DNA from 3 places in the Exiguobacterium sp. PvP048 genome. Region 3 is predicted to be linked to each of the others. Evidence: riboswitches for the same ligand, from Rfam matches in the RefSeq annotation. Region 3 holds a riboswitch; each other region holds the start of a gene.
The links. Region 3 has a riboswitch for S-adenosylmethionine ahead of msrA (peptide-methionine (S)-S-oxide reductase MsrA). Riboswitches for the same ligand answer to the same signal wherever they lie in the genome.
Positions count from the first base shown of each region.

Region 1: linked by a shared signal. The riboswitch ahead of ABIC15_RS10845 (LLM class flavin-dependent oxidoreductase) and the one ahead of msrA (peptide-methionine (S)-S-oxide reductase MsrA) in region 3 are both predicted to bind S-adenosylmethionine.
Region 2: linked by a shared signal. The riboswitch ahead of ABIC15_RS03035 (methionine ABC transporter ATP-binding protein) and the one ahead of msrA (peptide-methionine (S)-S-oxide reductase MsrA) in region 3 are both predicted to bind S-adenosylmethionine.

Region 1 covers NZ_JBEPSU010000005.1:105,265-110,188, forward strand. The annotation lists gene ABIC15_RS10840 (DUF975 family protein) at 6-644, shown strand; SAM riboswitch class I at 753-858, shown strand; gene ABIC15_RS10845 (LLM class flavin-dependent oxidoreductase) at 931-1,989, shown strand; gene ABIC15_RS10850 (ATP-grasp domain-containing protein) at 1,986-2,933, shown strand; gene ABIC15_RS10855 (SRPBCC family protein) at 3,036-3,494, shown strand; gene ABIC15_RS10860 (NUDIX hydrolase) at 3,542-3,883, opposite strand; gene ABIC15_RS10865 (ABC-F family ATP-binding cassette domain-containing protein) at 4,027-4,924, opposite strand, start outside.
Region 2 covers NZ_JBEPSU010000001.1:604,130-609,053, reverse strand. The annotation lists gene ABIC15_RS03040 (bifunctional cystathionine gamma-lyase/homocysteine desulfhydrase) at 1-1,041, shown strand, start outside; SAM riboswitch class I at 1,101-1,206, shown strand; gene ABIC15_RS03035 (methionine ABC transporter ATP-binding protein) at 1,287-2,309, shown strand; gene ABIC15_RS03030 (methionine ABC transporter permease) at 2,306-2,971, shown strand; gene ABIC15_RS03025 (MetQ/NlpA family ABC transporter substrate-binding protein) at 3,006-3,839, shown strand; gene ABIC15_RS03020 (MDR family MFS transporter) at 3,912-4,924, shown strand, end outside.
Region 3 covers NZ_JBEPSU010000006.1:42,034-46,957, reverse strand. The annotation lists gene paaX (phenylacetic acid degradation operon negative regulatory protein PaaX) at 1-371, shown strand, start outside; gene ABIC15_RS11435 (gamma carbonic anhydrase family protein) at 423-941, opposite strand; gene ABIC15_RS11430 (NAD(P)H-dependent flavin oxidoreductase) at 1,025-1,960, shown strand; gene ABIC15_RS11425 (DMT family transporter) at 2,083-2,511, shown strand; gene ABIC15_RS11420 (DMT family transporter) at 2,532-3,011, shown strand; gene msrA (peptide-methionine (S)-S-oxide reductase MsrA) at 3,102-3,632, opposite strand; SAM riboswitch class I at 3,737-3,840, opposite strand; gene ABIC15_RS11410 (M20 metallopeptidase family protein) at 3,912-4,924, opposite strand, start outside.

The sequences.
Region 1 (4,924 bases), on a different contig from region 3:
TATTTATGTCATCACAATTAAAAAAATCAGCAAAGGAAGCATTAAGCGGTCGTTGGGGCTTTACGGTCTTGATGTTTTTATTATTCGCAATTCTGCAAGTCATTCCGGAACTGCTGTCGTCTGATTATGACGAACCTTTCCAAACGATTGACTTCCTCGGATTGATTGCAACGGTCTTATTAATCCCACTTAGTGCAGGATGGGTCTGGTTCTCACTTTCTATCGCACGGGGAGAACAAACAAAAATCAGTGATTTATTTGAGCCCTATAAATATTTCATAAAAGTCGTCCTGCTTTCAATCGTCCAATTTATATTCTTGTTCCTATGGGCATTGTTATTGGTTGTACCGGCCATTATCAAATCATTTTCGTATATGTTGACTTACTACATTTTGCGGGATGAACCTTCGATTGGTGTATTGGAAGCAATCACCCGGTCACGTCAAATGATGGATGGACATAAGATGGAAGCCTTCATGCTTGTTCTTTCATTCATCGGCTGGTTCCTGCTTGGTTTAATTACAATCGGAATCGCCTTCTTATGGGTCGGACCTTATTTCAGCGTCACGCTTGCGAAATTCTACGACCGGATCCGCGGAGAAGAAGCACCTGGTGAACAATCAACGTTTGTAGCACCATATTAATGTGAGAAGAGGATGGGAGCCATGCTCTCGTCCTTTTTTAATTCCGATTGGAAAACAAGGTTTAATGGTTGCTTTACTCTGCTAAAAAGTGTACGATAATTCCAATAATTCTTATCAAGAGAAGTCGAGGGAATGGCCCGAAGACACTTCAGCAACCCCGCGTGCAGCGGAAGGTGCTACTTCCTAAAAGGAATTTTTCCTTTGAAGATAAGAGCAGACATGATTAATCCGTCGCTCTTTTCGATTTTCGAGAAGAGCGACTTTTTTTATAAGGGGGACATAACGGATGGAGTATGGATTTTGGTTACCGATTTTTGGCGGATGGTTACGGAATGTCGAGGACGAACAGATGCCGGCGACGTTCGACTATGCCAAACAGGTCGCACAAACGGCTGAACGAATCGGGTTTTCAACGACCTTGATTGCCGAATTGAACTTAAATGACATCAAAGGGCTCGAAGCACCGAGTCTTGAAGCCTGGACGACGGCAGCGGCGATTGCCGCGACGACGGAACGACTGGAAATCATGACAGCGGTCCGTCCGGGGTTCCATAATCCGGCGACGACCGCGAAGATGGCAGCAAACATCGATCAGCTCAGCAACGGACGCTTTACGTTAAACGTCGTCTCGGCCTGGTGGGAAGAAGAAGCCCGGCAGTACAACGGGATCTTCACGGCTCACGACGAACGTTACGCCCGAACGGAAGAGTTTGTCACGATCATGAAAGGGTTATGGGCAGATGCTTCCCCGTACAGCTTTGACGGCAACTACTATACGCTTGAGAAGACACAACTGCATCCAAAACCGGTGCAACGCCCGGGTATCAAATTGTATGCAGGTGGAGAAAGTGAAGCCGGCAAACAAACCATCGTCAATCATTGTGACGCTTATGTCATGCACGGCGGAACAGTGGAAGAAGTGTCCGTTAAGATTGAGGATATGAAGGCGCGCCGACAAGCGACAGGGCAACCGCCGCTTGAAAGTTTTGGACTGGCTGCTTATATCATCTGCCGCGATACGGAAGAAGAGGCGGTGCAAGAGTGGCAACGGATTACGGACGTCAAGGAAGATGGTGCCGGGTACGCCGGATACGACGATTTCGTCAGCAAATCACAACTCGAACAACAGGTAAAGCGGAATGACTATTCGGTCTCAAACCGCGGACTTCGTCCTGATTTAATTGGGACACCGGAACAGATTGCCGAACGGATTCTTGCCTTTGAAGACGTCGGCGTTACTCTGTTGCTCCTTCAATTCTCACCGCAACTGGAAGAAATGGAACGCTTCGCGCGCGACGTCATGCCGCTTGTCGAAGAAAAACGAAAGGTAGGTCAAACCAAATGACAAAAATTCATATCTTACACGAAAACCAGGAATGGACGGACCATTTAATTAAACGACTCGAGGAACTGGAGTTGCCGTATGAACAGTGGCATCTCGATGAAGGACAGGTACCGCTTGATGAAATCCCGCCAGAAGGCGTCTTCTACAGCCGGATGAGTGCGTCTTCGCATACGCGCGGGCACCGCTATGCGCCGGAACTGACGGAAGGGGTGCTCGCGTGGCTCGAGGAACACGACCGGACGGTCTTCAACGGAACACGTGCGTTGCGACTGGAAGTCAGTAAAATCAATCAGTATACGGCTCTTCGAAAAGCCGGTATCCGGGTTCCGAAAACGACGGCTGCCGTCGGACGTGATCAGATTGTTGAAGCGGCGAAAAATATCGGCGTATCTTCGTTCATCACAAAACACAACCGTGCCGGAAAAGGGCTCGGCGTCCAGTTGTTCCACTCGATTGAAGCACTCGAGACGTATCTTGACGGTCCGACGTTTGACGAACCGGTCGACGGAATCACGCTGATTCAAGAATATATCCAGGCACCGGAGCCATACATCACACGCTGTGAATTCGTCGGTGGAAAATTCGTTTACGCTGTCCAAGTTGATACATCAGAAGGCTTTGAACTGTGCCCGGCGGATGCGTGTGTGATCGATGACTTATTCTGCCCGGTCGGGGAAGAAGCACCGCAAACACCGATGAAATTTAAAGTCGTTGACGGATTTGATGATCCAATCATTCAAAAGTACGAAGCATTCCTGCAAGCGAATCAGATTGCCGTCGCCGGCATCGAGTTCATCAAGGATGCGGATGGAACGATTTATACGTATGACGTCAACACGAATACGAACTACAACTCGGATGCGGAAGCGGCCGCCGGTAAGTTCGGAATGCTCGAACTGGCGAAGTTCCTTGGTGCGGCCCTCGAACGTCAGACCGTAAAATAATCATCACGGACCGATTAAAATAGGCCAAATACCCTGCATGTGTGCAGTCTGAAGTTAGAACTGCACGCATCAGGGTATTTTTCAGTAAAGGGAGGTGTTCGGATGGTAACGTGGCATGAAGAAAAGCGACTGGATGTTCCAATCGAGGAAGCCTGGCATATCTTTGATCACGATCGGTTACAACGCCTGATTCCAGGTGTCGTCCAGCACGAGGTGATCGAACGGAAACCGGGTGTCGTCGGTTCGACATACCGGCAAACGTATATGCAAGGGAATCGCCTCGAGACATATATCGTGACGGATCTTGCGTATACAAATCAACCGGATTTCAAACAAAATACGATTGGTTTTACGCTTGCCAAAATCTTTAAACTCGAGATGACCTTTACGTTGAAGCGGCTCGACGAAAAAAGTTGTCAGCTGATTTATACGGGGAAAAACGAAGGGGCGAATTTCGTCGGACGAAGCCTGCTGTCACTCGGAGGCGAACGGGAAACGGAAAAAATCGTGCAAGAATTACTCCGACGTGTGGAAGAAGAGGCAAGTCAACTGCGTACATGATCAATAATGGCATCTACTCGACTGGAGCAGATGCCTTTCGTTTGGTTTTACAAAAAGAGTATGTCATATCCCGAAGCCGTTAAAATTTTTGCGACTTGTCGATCGGCGGTCATCTCCGAAAGTGGCGTCCATCTCACTCCGGTCAGAACTTGATTTCCCTCTAAACGTTCTGGATCATATCCTAAAATCGGTTCGCGTGAATCAATCTGTCTGACTAAAAAGCAGATCTCTTGTCCGTTTGCGTGAGTTTCTGAGTAAAGAGGTTTGATGATGCGGATGGCGAGATTCACTTCCTCTTGCACCTCCCGAATGACCGCTTGTTCGAAGGTTTCATTTTCCTCGAGCCCCCCCTCCGGGTAATGTCCAGAAACTTCGATCGTTTGTCTCAAGACGGACCATCAAAATCTGATTGTTCTTAATCAAAGCTGCGCAGGCACGGTGACGCACATGATTTCCTCCTCTGTTCCAATTCATACCTTCAGTGTACAAAAAAGAGACCCAATCCGTTAGGACAGGTCTCTTGTAGACTGCATTAGTTTGTTGCGTACAACGTAGACAATTGTTGTTGAACAGACTCGTTGTTGAGGTATTCATCGTATGTCGTTTCTTTATCGACGATACCGTTTGGTGTCAATTCGATGATCCGGTTTGCAATCGTTTCAACGAACTGATGGTCATGCGAACTGAAGAGCATCGCGCCTTTGTAAGCGATCAAACCATCGTTGAGTGCCGTGATCGATTCGAGATCCAAGTGGTTCGTCGGATCGTCGAGGACAAGAACGTTTGAGCCGCTGAGCATCGCTTTTGATAACATGCAACGGACTTTTTCTCCCCCGGATAAGACAGACGCTTTTTTCATGACTTCTTCACCGGAGAAGAGCATCCGGCCGAGGAAACCACGGAGGAACGTATCGCTCTCGTCAGCCGGCGAATACTGGCGCAACCAATCGAGAATCGTTTTGTCCGAACCTTCGAAGAAAGCGGAGTTATCTTTTGGCAGATAAGATTGTGACGTCGTGACGCCCCATTTGAATGTTCCGCTGTCCGCTTCCATCTCACCCATCAGAATTTTGAAGAGTGTCGTGATCGCGATGTCATTTTGGCTGATAAAGACGGCTTTATCCGTTTTGTTTAACGAGAAACGGACATTATCAAGGACTTTGACACCATCGATTGTTTTCGAAATGCCGTCGACGATCAACAGATCGTTTCCGATTTCACGTTCCGGTGTGAAGCCGACGAACGGATAACGGCGTGACGACGGACGGATGTCGTCGAGTGTAATTTTATCAAGCAACTTTTTCCGTGATGTCGCCTGTTTCGCTTTGGAAGCGTTCGAGCTGAAACGGGCGATGAAGGCTTGAAGTTCTTTGATTTTTTCTTCTTTTTTCTTGTTTTGATCGCCTGCCATACGTGAAGCGAGCTGACTT
Region 2 (4,924 bases), on a different contig from region 3:
TATGAGTATTCCCGGACAGCGAACCCGACACGGACGAGCATCGAACGTCTGATTGCCGATCTTGAAGGCGGCGCACGCGGTTTTGCCTTCGGATCAGGAATGGCGGCGATTCACGCTGTCTTTAACCTGCTTGAGTCAGGTGACCATATCGTCATGACGGATGACGTCTACGGCGGAACGTTCCGTTTGATGCAACGTGTCCTGCCGAAGTTCAACATCCAAGTGACGTTCGTCGATACGACGGATCTCGCGGCGACGGAAGCTGCGGTGCAAGACAACACGAAGATGCTGTATGTCGAAACACCGACGAACCCGTTGTTGAAAGTTACAGATATCGCAGCAGTTGCTGAGATTGCGAAACGCAATAACTTGAAACTCGTCGTCGATAACACATTCGCGACACCATACTTGCAACAACCACTCGCACTCGGTGCAGATATCGTTCTGCACAGCGCGACAAAATACATCGGCGGTCATTCGGACGTCGTCGCCGGACTTGTCGTCGTCAACAGCGACGAGCTCGGAGAAGATCTTCACTTCATCCAAAACTCGACCGGCGGTATTCTTGGACCGCAGGACAGCTTCCTGCTCGTCCGTGGATTACGGACGCTTGGTATCCGGATGGATGCAATCGAAGAAACATCACACGATCTCGTTCAGTTCTTACAGGAACAGGACGTCGTCTCAAACATCTTCTATCCGGGACTGGCATCACATCCGGGTCACGCGACACAACAAAAACAAGCGACCGGTTTCGGCGGCATGATCAGCTTTGATGTCGGTTCAGCAGAAAATGCGGAGAAACTCGTCGAAGCGACACATTTCTTCACATTGGCTGAAAGTCTTGGAGCGGTCGAGAGTCTGATTTCCGTTCCGGCACGGATGACACATGCGTCGATTCCGGCAGAGCGTCGCGCAGAACTCGGAATTACGGATGGTCTCGTTCGGATCTCGGTAGGTCTTGAGGACGCGGAAGACTTGAAAGAAGATTTGGCACGTGCTTTCAGTCTGCTTCAACCGGTTTCAGAAAAAACTGTTTGACAAGCAAAATAACCCCTGCTAATATTCAGATTATATTAAAAATAACTTAATACCGATAACTCTTATCGAGAGTGGTGGAGGGACTGGCCCGATGAAACCCGGCAACCGCGGAATTTATTCCGAAGTGGTGCTAATTCCAGCAGACATTTGTCTGCAAGATGAGAGCAAATGGTTTTGTGTACTGAAAAAGTGCGCGCGTTTGCTCTAAAACGTGCGCACTTTTTTTATGTTTAGGAGGGACCGTATTGATTCGCTTACAGGATGTAGGAAAGATTTATCGCTCGAAGCGCGGATCGGTTGAAGCCGTCGTCAATGTCGACTTGTCAATCGAGCGCGGTGAAATTTTTGGAATAATCGGTTATTCAGGGGCAGGGAAATCAACACTGATTCGTTTGCTGAACATGCTGGAGGCACCGACGAGCGGCTCGATTCAAATCGACGGTGTCGAAATGACGACGCTCAAACCAAAAGAATTACGGGGCGTCCGTAAAAACGTCTCAATGGTGTTCCAACACTTTAATCTGCTTTGGTCACGGACAGTCGAAGAAAACATCATGTTCCCGCTTGAGCTCGGCGGTTATCCGAAAGCCCGTCGTAAAGAACGGGTTGCCGAACTGATTCAGCTCGTCGGACTCGACGGACGTGAAGGCGCTTATCCGTCGCAACTGTCTGGTGGACAAAAACAACGGGTCGGGATTGCCCGGGCACTGGCATCCAATCCGGACGTCTTACTCTGTGACGAAGCGACCAGTGCGCTGGATCCAAAAACGACCGACTCGATCCTCGAGTTGTTGGTCGACATCAACAAAAAATTAAAACTGACGATCGTCTTGATCACACACGAGATGCATGTCATTCAAAAAATCTGTCACCGGGTCGCCGTCATGGAAGCCGGGAAAATCGTCGAACAGGGACCGGTTGCTGAAGTATTCCGTCACCCGAAACAGGCGATGACCAAAGAGTTCGTCAAACAATTGACGTCACCGTCTGAAAACGAATTGACGTTTGCGAAATTACGCGAGCGGTATCCGACCGGGAAAATCGTCCAGCTGACGTTTGTCGGTTCGACAGCGGAAAGTCCGATCCTTGCCGAAGTCATGAAAGATTCGAACTTATTATTCAATATCATCGGCGGAAACGTCGGACAGACGCAGGACGGAGCACTCGGAACGCTGTTCATTCAGTTGCTCGGTTCGGAACAGGAAGCACAAGTGGTCATCGCCAAACTTCAAGCGAGTGACGTTGAAGTGGAGGTGGATCACCGATGAGTACATTTTTTGCAGATGTGGATTGGGATATGGTCTGGGAAGCAACAGGCAGTACGATCTATATGACGGCCGTTGCGGGACTTGCAACGTTTGTCCTTGGACTGGCAATCGGTCTGTTGTTATATGCGACGAACGAAGAATTATTGTTTAAAAATCGGACACTGTATTCCGTGCTCAGCTTTTTAGTCAATATCTTCCGTTCGATCCCGTTTATCATTCTATTGATCCTGTTAATCCCGATCACGAAAATCATCGTTGGATCATTCTTAGGACCAACGGCTGCGCTACCTGCGTTAATTCTAGGTGCAGCACCGTTTTACGGCCGGATGGTCGAACTGGCGCTTCGTGAAGTCGATAAGGGTGTCATTGAGGCGGCTGAATCGATGGGAGCAACGAAGTTCCAAATCATCTATAAAGTCCTGATTCCGGAAGCTCTTCCGGCAATCGTCTCCGGTATCACCGTGACGCTCGTCGCACTCGTCGGTTACACGGCAATGGCCGGGTTAGCCGGTGGTGGTGGACTGGGAGACATGGCCTTCATCGAAGGATTCCAGCGTTCACAAAATAACATCACGGTCATCGCGACACTGTTGATTCTTGTCATCGTCTTCATCATTCAAATTATCGGTGACCTGCTCGTCAAAGCCATCGATAAACGGTAACACCTATCTTATTTAACCTTGGGAGGAATCATTCATGAAACTTTGGAAAAAATTCGTCGGCACAGCAGCCGTATCGGTCTTAGCAGTCAGTCTTGCAGCATGTGGAGAAGAATCTTCATCAGGCAGCAGCGATTCAAAAACACTCGTCATCGGGGCGTCAAATGTTCCCCATGCTGAAATTCTCGAGCACGTCCAAAAAGAATATGAAGCAAAAGGCTATAAACTCGAAATCAAAAAGTTCCAGGATTACGTCCTGCCGAACAAAGCACTTGCTGAAAAAGAAATCGATGCGAACTATTTCCAACACGTGCCGTACCTGGAGCAACAGGAAAAAGAAAACAAAGACTATAAATTCGCGAGTGCCGGCGGCGTTCACGTCGAACCGCTCGGTGTCTACTCTAAAAAATACAAGTCTTTGGATGAACTGCCAAAAGGTGCAACGATTTTAACGAGCTCAAACGTCGCTGAACGCGGACGTGTCTTGACGTTCCTTCAAAACGAAGGACTGATCAAGTTGAAAGACGGTAAAACAACCGATGCACAGCTCAAAGACATCGCGGAAAACCCGAAAAACATCAAGTTCAAAACAAACATCGAAGCGTCACTCTTACCGCAAGCTTACAAAAACAACGAAGGCGACGCGGTCCTCATCAACACGAACTATGCGATTGACAACGGGTTGAACCCGTTGAAAGATACGATTGCACTGGAAGACGAGTCTTCACCGTACGTCAACATCATCGTCACACGTGACGGCGATGAAAAAGACAAGCGCGTCACGACATTGCTCGATATTCTCCACGAGAAAAAGAACCAGGACTGGATCACAAAAGAATACAAAGGTGCAGTCGTACCGGTCAGCAAATAAGTTGCTTCCTTCAATGCATTCTTCCTATATAATGGAAGGATGCATTGTTTTTTGTGCGAAAGGGGGATTTCCATGCAACGTTTGAAACAGCTTCATCCACTGACGGTCGGCGTCCTGCTCGGAACGTTTTTTGCAAGACTCGGGACATTCATCACGATGCCGTTTTTTGCGATTTACTTGTCGGTCGTTCTGAAGTTCAGTCCGGTTGATGTCGGCTGGATCCTCAGTATCTCGGCCATCGCCAGTCTGGTCATGAGTTTCGTCGGCGGGACATTATCCGACCGCTACGGCCGCCGGACGATGATGCTCAGCGGAACGTTTGGTTTTGTGCTTGTCTTTATCGGACTGGCCCAGGTCGAGACCTTTTGGGCATTCTTCATCCTGAGTGCCTTAAACGGTATTTTCCGGTCCATCTTCGAACCGTCCGCCCGGGCGTTGATCAGTGATACGACCGATGAAAAGAACCGGCTGTTCGTCTTTAACATCCGTTACACCTGCATCAATATTGCAGCTGCGATCGGACCGGGGATCGCCTTGTTGCTCAGTGCCGGCAATACGGCGGTTACCTTCTATATTACGGCGTTCGTTTACTTCGGCTACGGCGTCGCAATTTTTATTCTGTTCCGACGTCATCCGATCACGGAAAGTCACGGCGGGAAAAAGGTGTCGTTCGGGGCAACGGTCCGTCTGCTGAAGACCGACGTCGCCTTTACGTTCGCACTCGCCGGAATCATCTTCGGTGTCTTCGGCTACAGTCAGTTCAACTCGACGTTGCCGCAGTTTTTAACGACGACGACCTTATTGTCCGGGGGAACGAGTCTGTTTGCCTTGTTGATTACGATTAACGCGATCACCGTGCTCGTCGTTCAGTACCCGATCATGAAGTTCGGTGTCAAGACATCACCGCTCGTCTCGATCACGGTCGGTATTGCGACCGTTGCCGTCGGATTATTCGTCATGGGAACGGCCGGTACGGTCTGGCTGATGATTGGCGCGATGTTCATCTTCACATGCGGGGAAGTGATGATGTTTACGATGACGGACATTTTAACGGACAGCTTTGCGACACCGGAATTACGGGGAAG
Region 3 (4,924 bases):
AACGGGCCTTTCCGCTCGATGAATTACAGGAACGATATGAACGGTTCATTGCTGAGTACAGCCGGCGTTACATCGTCCATCAAAGCCGGATCCAGCTCGGTGAAATGGATGAGGAACAGTGTTTTGTCGAACGGACGACACTCGTCCATGAATACCGGAAGTTTTTATTTACGGATCCCGGACTGCCGCAGGAGCTGTTGCCGGATGAGTGGAGCGGTCATCACGCGGCCTTGTTGTTTGAACAATACTACCGGCTGCTCGCAGAACCGGCGAGCCGGTTTTTTGAATCCATTTTTCGTGAAACCCACGATGTGACGCAAAAAAGTGCCGATTATGATGCTTCGGAACATCCGTTGTTCGCAGAACGCTAAAACAAAAACGCTCATCCCGAAGAAACGAGATGAGCGTTTTCGTGCAGATCGTCAATTGTCAGCAAGCTGTTTTCGGAAGGCATACCCTTTATCGACGTAGGAATCGATCGATTCCTGAATCATCTCGAGATCGGCTGCCGTGAGCTCACGGACGACTTTACCCGGTGACCCGATAATGAGCGAACGGGGCGGGAATTTTTTGCCGGACGGAATTAAGGTGTTGGCACCGATAATACATTCTTCCCCGATATCGGCATGATCGAGAACCGTCGCCCCCATCCCGACGATTGAGCGCCGGCCGATTTTACAACCGTGTAAAATGGCGTTGTGTCCGACCGTCACCTCATCTTCAACAATGACCGGTGCTCCCTCGTAAAGGTGGATGGTCGCATTGTCCTGGATGCTGCAACGTTTGCCGATCGTGATCGGACCTTCATCGCCGCGGAGGACGGCATTAAACCAAATCGTCGACTCTTCCCCGACGGTCACATCGCCGATCAAAAAAGCGCCAGGAGCGACAAAGACATTTGTGGCGAGCTGCGGAGAACTATCACGGTACGAAATCTTCATGGAAACGCCTCTTTTCTAAAAAATGAATTAAAATTCAACCTTACTTAGTATACCATTCCTGACAACGGAAACGGAGGGAGACCATGTCTCGTCTATGCAGCAAATTAAAGATTGATGTCCCGATTATTCAAGGCGGGATGGGGAATATCAGCCATGCCGAACTGACCGCAGCCGTCTCAAATGCCGGAGGGCTTGGAACGATCGGATGCGGGACGATGACACTTGCTGAAGTCAGACAGTTAATCGAAGCAACACGCCGTTTGACATCACGTCCGTTTGCCCTCAACATCGCGATCCGCGTCTCGCCCCATGCCGAACAGTTGGTTGAGTTGGCGATTGAGGAACGGATTCCGGTCGTATCCTTGTCGGCCGGTAATCCGGCTCCTTTTTTGTCCAAGTTAAAGCAGGCGGGGATCCAGACGATCGGAGTCGTTGCTTCGGTCAAACAGGCGATTAAAGCTGAACAGGCAGGGATTGATGTACTGGTGGCGGAAGGCGTCGAAGCGGCGGGCATCAATTCACCGCTTGAGTTGACGACGATGACCTTGATTCCACAAATTGCGGATCATGTCACGATTCCTGTCCTTGCCGCCGGCGGCATCGGCGACGGGCGTGGTCTTGCCGCTGCCTGGATGCTCGGAGCAGAAGGTGTGCAGCTCGGCACCCGATTGATTGCGACACAGGAATCCCGTGTGCATGAGCAGTATAAACAACATCTTGTGCAGGCGGACGACCTGGAAACACGAATCGTCGGCCGTGAAGTCGGACAGGTCCGGCGGGTGTTGAACGGACCGTATGTCGAGGCATTGCAGCCGACGTCACTCACGGCTTTTCAGGAACAGACAAACGAATCGTTTCATATCAAAGGAGCCCTTGAGGGGGACGAGACGGCAGGATACGTCAATGCCGGTCTGATTTCCGGTTTGATTGATGATGTTCCGACCGTCGCGGAGCTGTTTAACCGGATGATGGATGATGCGTTCGGACGGATTGAACGGATGTACCGGACACTCCAGTAGCGTACAAGAAAAAGAAGCCGACCGATCTGGTCTGCTTCTTTTTCTTGTGGTTCAGGACATTTGTCCTTTCAAATGAGTGTAAAATACGTTCTACTCATAATTAGAGAAAAAGGAGGATGAAGATGCAAGGAATCGTTTTTGCTTTATTCAGCGGATTGTTCATCGCATTGCAAGGGATCTTTAATGCCCGGCTCGGTGACGCGGTAGGGCCATGGATCTCCGTGACGATCGTCCATTTCGTCGGTCTGATCGGCTGTTTATTAATTTACGGATTTGTCCGGGACCGAAAAATCGGCGGTTTCCGCACTTTGCCGCTGATTTACGCAAGCGGCGGATTGCTTGGTGTCCTGGTCGTCGTGACGGAACTGACGTCGATCCAGTTGCTCGGGATGACATGGGCAATGTCGCTGTTGCTTGTCGCCCAGATTTTGTGTGCCTTTGTGATTGATTTGAACGGCTGGTTTGGAGTCATTAAAAAAAGCAGTAATACCGGGCAGTGGGTCGGTGTCGGCTTGATGTTGACCGGCGTCTTGATTTTTTCATTTGCCTGAATGGAATAGGAGGAATTAGAATGGGACTCGGAATGTTTTGTGCCATCGTCGCAGGAATGATGATCAGTTTACAGACCGTTTTAAATGCACGGATGAGTCATGCCTTCGGTGCTTGGGCGACGACGACATTAGTCTTTTTTGTCGGACTGCTCGGGTCGTTGCTCGCATTGATCTTCTTTCGGGGTGGAACGCTTGCGGGGCTGGCCGAAGTCGAACCGCTTTATCTGTTTGGCGGTTTCGTTGGTGTCGGGGTTGTCTTTTGTGTCATGCGGGGAATTCAGTTGCTCGGACCGTCGATTGCGATTTCCGTCGTCCTGATTTCGCAACTCAGTTTTGCGCTCTGTGTCGACGTCTTTGGCTGGTTCGGTTTACCGAAAGTCGAGTTGTCGTTCGGTCAAATCATCGGTCTGGCCGTCATGCTCAGCGGCATCTTTGTCCTGAAACGGTATCAGGTCGCAGAGGATACAGAAGAAGTGGAAGATGTTAAAGTCATTTCCTGAAGAAAAAAAGATAAAAAAAAAGAGATCATTTCTTTCACGCCACTTCTACTGGTAAAGTGCGTGAAAGGGTGATCTCTTTTTGAAGCTGAATCAGACAGTGACTTCTTCTTTCCAGGCGACATCGATAAAGGCATCGCGACCGGATGCTTTCCGGTCTTTTTTGTAGTGCGCCGGATTTTTTTTGTGGAAGTCCTGATGGTATTCTTCCGCCGGATAGAAGGCGTGTGCCGGTTCGATCCGGGTGACGATTGGTTGTTTAAAACGGTTTGTCGCCGCTAAGGCGTCACGCGAAGCAATTGCTGCAAGGCGTTGTTCTTCCGTGTGATAAAAAATCGCCGGAGCATACTGTGTCCCGCGGTCCTGGAATTGTCCGCCGGCATCGGTCGGATCCGTTTGCGGCCAGTACAGTTCGAGTAACCGTTCGTATGAGAACAGGGCCGGGTCAAATGTAATTTCGACGACTTCGGAATGTCCGGTCGTTCCGGTTTTGACTTGCTCGTATGTCGGATTGTCGACATGTCCTCCTGTATAGCCGGATACGATACTGTGAATCCCCGGCAGTTCCTCAAATGGTGTCACCATGCACCAGAAACATCCTCCTGCAAATGTTGCTTTTTCCATGTCATCTCTCCCTTTCCCTTGGCTGCTTGAGCCGTAATCCTGTCATGTCTGACAGCGAGAAAACGAAAACGACTCCTTTGCTTGGTTGCAAAAGGAGTCGCCGCTTTTTATCAACCAAAGCTTTCGCTTTGCTGGTCGTAGCACCTTGCTGTGCGCAGGTTGCTGGGACGTCATCGATCCAGATCTCTCGGTCCACTCTTGATAAGTGTTATATGAAGTTGATGTAAGTTCGTTATCATTGGGATGATAATACCATTCATAAAAGTGGAAAGTCAATCCTTATGTTTGTAAGGCACGAAGAACGGTGGCTCCTAACGTTTTGGCTCCAATCAGCAGAGCCCGCTCATCAATTTCATATTTCGGATGGTGTTGCGGATAAATCGTCCGCCCATCCGTTTTTGCAGAGCCCGTGAAGAAATAACTGCCCGGTACTTTTTCGAGGTAATAGGCAAAGTCATCCGCTGCCATCATCGGTTTCATCTCGCGAACCTGTGCTTCCGGTAAAAAACCGGCGGCTTCCTGGACGAGCTGTGTTTCATCCGGATGATTCCAAAGCGACGGATAACCGGTCGTGAAATCGATCGAATAATCAGCGCCGACTCCGGTGCAGGTCGTCCGGGCGACGAGGTCCACCTGTTGACGTAACTGGTGCCGGAGTTGTTCATTGAACGTCCGGATTTCTCCGACGATCCGGGCTTCACCGGTGACGATGTTCGGAGCCGTTCCAGCGTGGAACGAACCGATCGCAACGATAGCCGGCTCAAACGGATCAACCCGCCGGCTGACGAGATGCTGGAGATTGCAGACAAGCTGTGCACCGGCGACGAGCGCATCCTGTGTCCGGTGCGGGGCCTGGGCATGACCGCCTTGACCATGAACAACGATTTCAAATTCATCGATCGCACATAACGTATGACCGCTGTGATAGCCGATTGATCCGACCGGAAGATCATTTTCGAGGTGGGTGCCGAAGATGGCATCGACACCGTCGAGACAACCGTCCTCAATCATCTGGATTGCACCGCCGGGGAACACTTCTTCCCCGTGTTGATGAATGAAGACGACAGTACCTGCCAGTTCATCCTGTATGGCATGAAAAGCAGCGGCCAGTCCGAGAACAATCGCCGTATGACCGTCGTGTCCGCAGGCATGCATGACGCCGGGACGAATCGAACGGAACGATAACTCGGTTTCTTCCTGCAACGGTAACGCATCAAAATCGGCCCGGATGGCGATTGTTTTTCCGGGACGTGTCCCTGTCAGCGTCGCGACGATTCCGCTGCCGCCGACGT